2 regions of the Staphylococcus dromedarii genome follow, and region 1 is predicted to be linked to the other one. Evidence: riboswitches for the same ligand, from Rfam matches in the RefSeq annotation. Region 1 holds a riboswitch; the other holds the start of a gene.
What was found. Region 1 has a riboswitch for lysine ahead of MUA88_RS06400 (aspartate-semialdehyde dehydrogenase). Riboswitches for the same ligand answer to the same signal wherever they lie in the genome.
Positions count from the first base shown of each region.

Region 2: linked by a shared signal. The riboswitch ahead of MUA88_RS05060 (amino acid permease) and the one ahead of MUA88_RS06400 (aspartate-semialdehyde dehydrogenase) in region 1 are both predicted to bind lysine.

Region 1 covers NZ_CP094718.1:1,300,613-1,305,431, reverse strand. The annotation lists gene MUA88_RS06410 (CvfB family protein) at 1-101, opposite strand, end outside; gene MUA88_RS06405 (ABC-F family ATP-binding cassette domain-containing protein) at 254-1,861, shown strand; lysine riboswitch at 2,078-2,255, shown strand; gene MUA88_RS06400 (aspartate-semialdehyde dehydrogenase) at 2,463-3,449, shown strand; gene dapA (4-hydroxy-tetrahydrodipicolinate synthase) at 3,455-4,333, shown strand; gene dapB (4-hydroxy-tetrahydrodipicolinate reductase) at 4,330-4,819, shown strand, end outside.
Region 2 covers NZ_CP094718.1:1,036,879-1,041,697, forward strand. The annotation lists gene dnaI (primosomal protein DnaI) at 1-377, shown strand, start outside; gene thrS (threonine--tRNA ligase) at 721-2,658, shown strand; lysine riboswitch at 2,718-2,891, shown strand; gene MUA88_RS05060 (amino acid permease) at 3,009-4,517, shown strand; ribosomal protein L20 leader region at 4,559-4,694, shown strand; gene infC (translation initiation factor IF-3) at 4,719-4,819, shown strand, end outside.

The DNA.
Region 1 (4,819 bases):
ACCTCTTTATTTGGGCCTTCAAGAATATATGTTGAATCTTCTAGTGCTTTCACTTCTAAAAACTCTATTGTCCCAACGATTTCATTTTCTTTAAAAGACATAACGTTCTCCTCTTATTTATAAGTTAGTTCTATTATAGCATGCGTATGTTTTATAAGCATCAAAGGATTGAATGTTATGCCACAACATATCGAAACCCTGTGTGTTATATGGTATAATGCATGCGGTAGATTATATATAAAGGAGACAGTCCATGTTACAAGTTACGGATGTTAGTTTACGATTTGGTGATCGTAAATTATTTGAAGACGTTAATATTAAATTCACACCAGGCAACTGTTACGGCTTAATCGGTGCAAACGGCGCTGGTAAGTCAACATTTTTAAAGATTTTATCAGGAGAATTGGATTCTCAAACAGGACATGTATCATTAGGAAAAGATGAACGTCTTGCTGTATTAAAGCAGGACCACTTTGCTTATGAAGATGTCCGTGTACTTGATGTTGTAATTAAAGGTCATGAACGCTTATATGAAGTGATGCAAGAAAAAGATGCCATTTATATGAAGCCGGACTTCAGTGATGAAGATGGGATTCGTGCTGCGGAACTTGAGGGAGAGTTTGCAGAGATGGATGGTTGGAATGCTGAATCAGATGCGGCGACTTTATTATCTGGTTTAGGTATCGATACAAGCTTACATGACAAACAAATGTCGGAATTAGAAAACAATCAAAAAGTGAAGGTTTTATTAGCACAAAGTTTATTTGGTTCTCCAGACGTTCTATTACTGGATGAGCCTACCAATGGTTTAGATATCCAAGCGATTAGCTGGTTAGAAGATTTCTTAATTAACTTTGATAATACAGTAATCGTTGTATCCCATGACCGTCATTTCTTAAACAATATATGTACGCATATTGCTGACTTAGACTTTGGTAAAATTAAAATCTATGTTGGTAACTATGATTTCTGGTATCAATCAAGTCAGCTTGCACAAAAAATGGCACAAGAACAAAATAAGAAAAAAGAAGATAAAATTAAAGAGTTACAAGAATTTATTGCACGTTTCTCTGCCAATGCTTCTAAGTCAAAACAAGCAACAAGTCGTAAAAAGCAATTAGAAAAAATTGAATTAGATGATATTCAACCATCATCACGCCGTTATCCATTCGTAAAATTCTCACCAGAACGTGAAATTGGTAATGACCTATTATTTGTTGAAGGCATTTCAAAAACTGTAGATGGTGAAAAAGTATTAGATAACATTTCATTTACGATGAATCCAAATGATAAAGCGGTATTGATGGGTAGCAGCGAGATTGCGAAAACAACATTGTTGAAAATTCTTGCGGGCGAATTAGAACCTGACGAAGGTACTGTTAAATGGGGTGTAACGACATCTCAAAGTTACTTCCCTAAAGATAACTCAGCCTTTTTTGAAGGTGTGGATATGAACCTTGTTGATTGGTTACGTCAATACGCACCAGAAGATGAACAAACAGAAACATTTTTACGTGGTTTCTTAGGTCGTATGCTCTTCAGCGGTGAAGAAGTTAAGAAAAAAGCAAGCGTATTATCAGGTGGAGAAAAAGTACGTTGTATGTTGAGTAAAATGATGTTATCAAGTGCTAACGTACTACTTTTAGATGAACCAACAAACCACTTAGACCTTGAAAGTATCACATCAGTCAATGAAGGTTTGAAAACATTTAAAGGATCTATTATCTTTACATCTCATGACTTCGAATTTATCAATACGATTGCGAATCGTGTCATCGACTTAGATGTCCCTACTGGATTATCTAAAGAAATACCATACGAAAGTTATTTAGAAGAAAAAGGTATTTTGAAATCTAAGTAAAATAAGATGTAAGTGTTGTTTAACTTTTTAAATACAATATAAGATAGAATGACTATAGAGATAGCATGGCATCGTGAAATATGATACAAAAATAAACGATGATCCCCATACTATCTCTATTCTTTAAAGAAAATTATCAGTTAATTTAAAAAATTATGCATTTGGTGTTTACAGAGAATCGTTGAGTATGTATAATATGAAACATATTAATTTAATAATTATTGATGAGGCGCATCAATCATGAGTAGATATAATGAATTTGTCTGCAAACAATTTATATCCAAAGGGTGAGATGCCGAAGTAAACAGACTTTGCAGAATCTGTTTATTGGATTCAAAGGTTAAGAGCTAAGAATCTGTCATTATTCTAAAAATAATGGAGTGCATCACTTGTATATAGAGTAAGCAAGTTCGCACACCGGACTTGCTTTTTTATATATCATTATGTGATCCTTCCCTAACGTGAGGAGGTCAATAATGATAGTAAGATTTAAGGTATTAAGAAAGTGAACGAGCTTGTAAAAGAAATCTTACGTTTATTTTCTGAATTATAAGAAATGCATGAATTAAATTTAATTATAGAAGAAGATGGAGTGAATGACATGGTAAAATTAGCAGTCGCAGGAGCAACAGGTTTAGTAGGTTCTAAAATTTTGGAAACAGTTGATCGTAAAGGCATTCAGTTTGATGAACTCGTATTATTTTCATCAAAACGATCAGCAGGAAAAGAAGTTGAGTTCCAAGGTAAAACGTATGTGGTACAAGAACTTACTGAAGAAGCGACGGATGGCAACTTCGATTATGTATTAATGAGTGCAGGTGGTGCAACAAGTGCACAGTTCGCCCCACTCTTTGAACAACACGGAGCGATTATCATTGATAACTCAAGTCAATGGCGTATGGCAGAAGATGTGGACTTAGTCGTTCCAGAAGTAAATAAACCGACATTTACTCGTGGTATTATCGCCAACCCAAACTGTTCAACAATTCAATCAGTGGTACCTTTAAAACCATTACAAGAAACATTTGGTTTGAAGCGTGTTGCCTATACAACATATCAAGCTGTATCAGGTTCTGGTATGCAAGGTAAAAAGGATTTAGAAGATGGTGCAAATGGTGCTGAACCAAAAGCCTACCCACATCCAATCTATAATAACGTTTTACCACATATTGATGTCTTTCTAGAAGATGGTTATACAAAAGAAGAACAAAAAATGATCGATGAAACGAAGAAAATTTTAAATGAACCAACATTGAATGTTACTGCAACATGTGTACGTGTACCTGTACAAGATAGCCACAGTGTGCATATCAATGTAACGCTAGATCAACCAGCAACAGTTGCAGAAATCCAAGCATTATTTGATAAAGACCCTCGTGTCGTACTTGTAGATAATCCAGCAAATAATGAATATCCACTTGCTATTCATTCAACAGGACGTGATGAAGTATTTGTTGGACGTATCCGTAAAGATGACTCATTAGAAAATACTTTCCATATTTGGGTCACTTCAGACAACTTATTGAAAGGTGCAGCATTAAACGCAGTACAAGTATTGGAACAAGTACTAGAATTGAAAGGAGAGTAAATATTATGACACATATTTTCGAAGGGACAGGTGTTGCATTAATTACCCCTTTTAACAATAACAGCGTAGATTTTAATGCGATTCGTAGACAAGTAAATTTTTTAATCGATAATGGGATTCAATCATTAATTGTAAATGGGACAACAGCAGAAAACCCAACATTAACTGAGGATGAAAAAGATCAAATTATCCAAACAGTCATTGATGAAAATAATGGACGTGTACCAGTGATTGTAGGAACAGGTACGAATAATACGCAGCGTTCTTTAGAGGCATCATTACGTGCAAAAGAATTAGGTGCGGATGCCATTATGTTAATTACCCCATACTATTTAAAAACAAGTCAACGTGGCTTGATTGCACACTTTGAAACAATTGCAAATGCAGTTGAATTACCTGTTGTTTTATATAATGTACCATCTAGAACAAATAGTACGATTGAACCGGAGACTTTGGAACATTTAAGTCAAAATCCATTTATCGTTGCTTTAAAAGATGCAACCAATGATTTTGATTATTTAGCAGATGTTCAATCACGTATTGATACAACAAAGTTTGCATTATATAGCGGGAATGACGATAATATTGTTAAGTATTTCAATGAAGGTGGTAACGGACTTATTTCAGTTGCTGCAAATGTAATTCCAGCCGCATTTCAACGTGTTTATACAGATGCAGACAATCGTGAGAAAAACTTTGAACCAATTAGTGAATTATTAGAGGCAATGTCTGTAGATATCAACCCTATTCCTGTTAAATATCTAGCAGCCTTAGAAGGTTTTGGCCAATATCAAGTACGCTTACCATTAGTTGTTTTAGACGATGATGAACAGGCTACGTTAAAAGAAGCATTTGATAAATTTAAAGCGGAGGTTCAAGCATGAACATATTATTAATCGGATACGGGGCAATGAACCAACGTGTCGCACGTCTTGCTGAAGCAGCAGGTCATAAAATTGTTGCAGTGATACCGAATCGGCAACATGATGAAATCCCCTATCCTACCGTAAATGAGATTAGCGACGCGACAGAAGCGGATGTTGCGATTGATTTTTCTCACCCTAACCTGTTATTGCCATTACTTGAACAGTCATTCAATCTACCTTTAGTTGTGGCAACAACGGGTGAAAAAGAAACGATTACAACAAAATTGCAATCACTTTCTGAAAAAATGCCGGTCTTTTTCAGTGCAAATATGAGTTATGGTGTCCATGTTCTTACAAAGTTATTGGAAGTGGCTGTCCCGTTACTCGAACAGTATGATATTGAGTTAACAGAAGCACATCATAATCAAAAGGTAGATGCGCCAAGTGGTACATTGGTTAAGCTTTATGATGTCATTGAACAACTACGTGATAACGTACAACCAG
Region 2 (4,819 bases), 260 kb from region 1:
AAGAACGCCATGTACCGACAACGATTATTTATGTGCCAGAATTTATACGTATCTTAAAAAATGGCTTTAAAGATGGTACAACTACGAAAAAAATTGAACAAATACGTTCTGCTAAAGTACTTATCTTAGATGATATTGGTGCAGAGGATATGACGCCATGGGCACGTGACGAAGTATTAGGTCCTGTGTTGCATTATCGTATGATTCAAGAGTTGCCAACGTTCTTTAGTTCTAATTTAGATTTTGATGAACTAGAGGCGCATATCGCACGTACGAAAAATGGTGTGGAATGGACGAAGGCACAACGAATCATGGAACGTGTTAAAACATTAGCCAAACCTTATAAATTAGAAGGCGAAAATTATAGAAACCGTTGAAAAAATGTAAAATAGCGTTATAATAGAATTAAATAAATCATGTTAACGAATTTGAGGATATGATGTTATGTTTTAATTATACAGAAAGCTGCCGGTGATGAGAGTGCAGTTAATGCGACATGATGTTACTCCCTCATATAAATAGTATTTGTAATGAATACTCGGCTCAAGACCGTTATCTTATGTAGAGATGTTGCACATTTCGTGTGATGAATTTAGGGTGGTATCGCGAAGACCTCGTCCCTTTTGTGGGGATGGGGTCTTTTTATTTATACACTCGTTTGAATCGAAACATATTGAAAAGGTAAATATCGTTAATATGGATGAAAATAGGAGGATGATTATGGGACAAATTAATGTACGTTTTCCAGATGGTAATAGCAAGGCGTTTGACAAAGGGATTACAACTGAAGAAATTGCACAATCAATCAGCCCAGGATTGCGTAAAAAAGCAGTTGCAGGAAAATATAATGGTGAGATGGTTGATTTAACACGTGCACTAGAAGTAGATGGCGACATTGAAATTATTACACCGGGTAGCGATGAAGCTTTAGAAGTGCTAAGACACTCTACAGCGCATTTAATGGCACAAGCATTAAAACGTTTATACGGTGATGTGAAGTTTGGTGTGGGTCCAGTCATTGATGGTGGTTTCTACTATGACTTTGATATGCCGGAAAAAATCTCAAGTGACGACTTCGAGAAAATTGAAAAAACAATGGCACAAATTGTGAATGAAAATCATAAAATTGAACGTCGTGTTGTTTCTAGAGAAGAAGCAAAAGACTTTTTCAAAGAAGATCCATACAAGCAAGAATTAATTGATGCCATTCCTGAAGATGAAAATGTAACATTGTATTCTCAAGGTGAATTCACTGACTTATGCCGTGGGGTACACGTACCATCTACAGCAAAAATTAAAGAATTCAAATTATTATCAACAGCTGGTGCATACTGGCGTGGCGACAGCAATAACAAAATGTTACAACGTATTTACGGTACAGCTTTCTTTGATAAAAAAGAATTAAAAGCACACTTAAAAATGTTAGAAGAGCGTAAAGAACGTGACCATCGTCGTATTGGTAAAGATATGGAACTCTTTACAAACAATCAATTAGTGGGTGCTGGTTTACCATTATGGTTACCAAATGGTGCGACAATCCGTCGTGAAATTGAACGCTATATTGTGGATAAAGAAGTGGCATTAGGCTATGACCATGTGTATACACCAGTATTAGCGAATGTTGATTTATACAAAACATCAGGTCACTGGGATCACTACAAAGATGACATGTTCCCAGCAATGCAATTAGATGCGGATGAAGCAATGGTATTACGTCCAATGAACTGTCCTCACCATATGATGGTTTATGCGAACAAACCGCATTCATATCGTGAATTACCAATCCGAATCGCTGAGTTAGGTACAATGCACCGTTATGAAGCAAGTGGTGCGGTATCAGGCTTACAACGTGTTCGTGGTATGACATTGAACGATGCGCATATTTTCGTACGTCCAGACCAAATCAAAGAAGAATTCAAACGCGTTGTCGAAATGATTCTTAATGTGTATGAAGATTTCGGCTTCAAAGATTATAAATTCCGTTTAAGCTATCGTGACCCAGAAGATAAAGAGAAATATTTCGATGACGACGATATGTGGAATGAAGCTGAGTCAATGTTAAAAGAAGCAGTTGACGAGTTCGGTTTAGAATATGAAGAGGCAATTGGAGAAGCGGCATTCTACGGCCCTAAATTAGACGTGCAAGTTAAAACAGCGATGGGCAAAGAAGAAACATTATCAACAGCACAACTTGACTTCTTATTACCGAAAAAATTCGAACTATCATATATCGGACAAGATGGTGAACACCATCAACCAGTTGTTATCCACCGTGGTGTTGTTTCTACAATGGAACGCTTTGTTGCATTCTTAACTGAAGAAACAAAAGGGGCATTCCCAACATGGTTAGCGCCACAGCAAGTTGAAATTATTCCGGTAAACGTTGACTTACATTATGATTACGCGCGTGAAATTCATGATACACTAAAATCACAAGGTGTGCGTGTGAACATTGACGATCGTAACGAAAAAATGGGTTACAAAATTCGTGAAGCACAAATGAAAAAAATTCCTTACCAAATTGTTGTCGGTGACAAAGAAGTTGAAAATCACGAAGTCAATGTACGTCAATATGGTTCTAAAGATCAAGAAACAATGGAAGCAGAAGACTTCGTATGGCGTCTTGTTGATGAAATTCGTCTAAAAAAACAAAGATAGCATTGCGTAGTTTCCATTGATACTGTATACTATTATGTAATTCAAAATATTAAATATCCAATTTAGTTAGAGGTTGCATTTTTAATGAGTCACTTGTCAGAAGTAGAGATGATACGTATGTTGAACAAGTAAAAGGTAAAAATGCCGAAGCGAGTTATGAACATCTACATAACTTGTTGGGCTAGTGGTCGAAAGATGCTAGACTGTCACAAACGTGATGTGCTACTTATTTGTGAAGATAAAGTAAAGGTTACATCAACGTTGATGTAACCTTTATTTCGTTTTATTAGGAGTAAAGTCATTGATTTGTTTTTTTGGATTGACCTCTAGGTGAAAGAAAGGAAGGAAACATGAGTAACGAAAAATTACAAACAGAGAATGGCGTACAACGTCATTTGAAAGATCGTCATATCTCGATGATTGCCATCGGTGGGGCCATCGGAACGGGACTTTTTATGACATCTGGAGGAGCGGTACATGATGCTGGGCCACTCGGTGCATTACTCGGTTATGCGATTATCGGTTTAATGGTATTTTTCTTAATGACATCATTAGGGGAAATGGCAACTTACTTACCTGTAACTGGGTCATTTAGTACATATGCGACACGCTTTGTTGATCCGTCGCTTGGATTTGCTTTAGGTTGGAACTATTGGTTTAACTGGGTTATCACAGTTGCGGCTGACGTGACCATTGCCGCTCACGTTATCGAGTATTGGGAGCCATTACAATTTTTACCAGCATGGGCATGGAGCTTGATTTTCATGGCAATTATTTTTGGATTGAATTTACTCTCAGTTCAAGTATATGGTGAAAGTGAATATTGGTTTGCATTTATCAAAGTCGCAACTGTCATTGTCTTTATTATCGTAGGTTTATTAACCATCTTCGGTATTATGGGTGGTACAGCAGTTGGCTTTGATACATTCACACAAGGCGATGGACCTATTTTAGGTGACGGTTTCGGTGGTAGTTTACTTGCTGTATTCGGTGTATTCTTAATCGCCGGCTTCTCATTCCAAGGAACTGAGATTGTAGGGATTACAGCAGGAGAATCAGAAAACCCTGAACGCGCCGTACCAAAAGCAATCAAACAAGTATTCTGGCGTATTCTTTTATTCTACGTATTCGCTATATTCATTATTGGTATGTTAATTCCTTACAATCACCCAGCATTAATGGGTGGTGGAGAAGATATCGCGACATCACCATTTACACTTGTATTTAAAAATGCAGGTCTGGCATTTGCTGCCTCGTTCATGAATGCAGTCATCTTAACATCTGTATTATCAGCAGGTAACTCTGGGATGTATGCAAGTACACGTATGCTTTATTCAATGAGTCGTGATGGCTTAGCAGCGAAATCATTCAGTAGAACAAATAGAGATGGTACACCATGGGTAGCAATGCTTTCTACTGCATTTGTTGTTATTCTGATCTTTATTGTAGAACAAGTAAATGGTAATGCTTATGAGTACATCGTTGCCGCAAGTGGTTTGACAGGCTTTATTGCTTGGTTAGGTATTGCGATTAGTCATTATCGCTTCCGTAAAGCATTTGACGCACAAAACTACGATGTATCTAAACTGAAATACAAAGCAAAATGGTTCCCATTCGGTCCATTACTTGCACTCGTACTCTGTGTGATCGTTATTATTGGACAAGACGTTGACTTTATCCAAGGTGGCGGATTCGATCCAAAACGTTTCTTTATCACATATATGGGTATTCCAGTATTCTTATTCTTTTTCCTATATCACAAATTAAGATATAAAACGAAATTAATTCCATTGGACAAAGTGAACTTGAGCCAAGATGTTTCAATGGACGAAAAAAACTTTCATAAATATGTTGACTAATAGATAACAACTTGGTATGATTATATCTGTTGAATACGAAACGGACCAAGTAGAAGCAACCCGCTTCTCACCTGTAGCGACGCAGCAAGCAGTTGGCAGGTTAACGATATAAACATGTGAGTTTGTTCATGTTAACGTTAGGAGCGGGGATTTATATCCTCGCTTTTTTTCGTGCTTGGACCATTCGTAAAATTTTTGGAGGTGTCAACCATAGCTAAGGATCAAACGCAAGTAAACGAAAAGATTCGCGCTAGAGAGCTACGTGTTATTGGTCAGAACGGTGACCAACTCGGTATCAAATC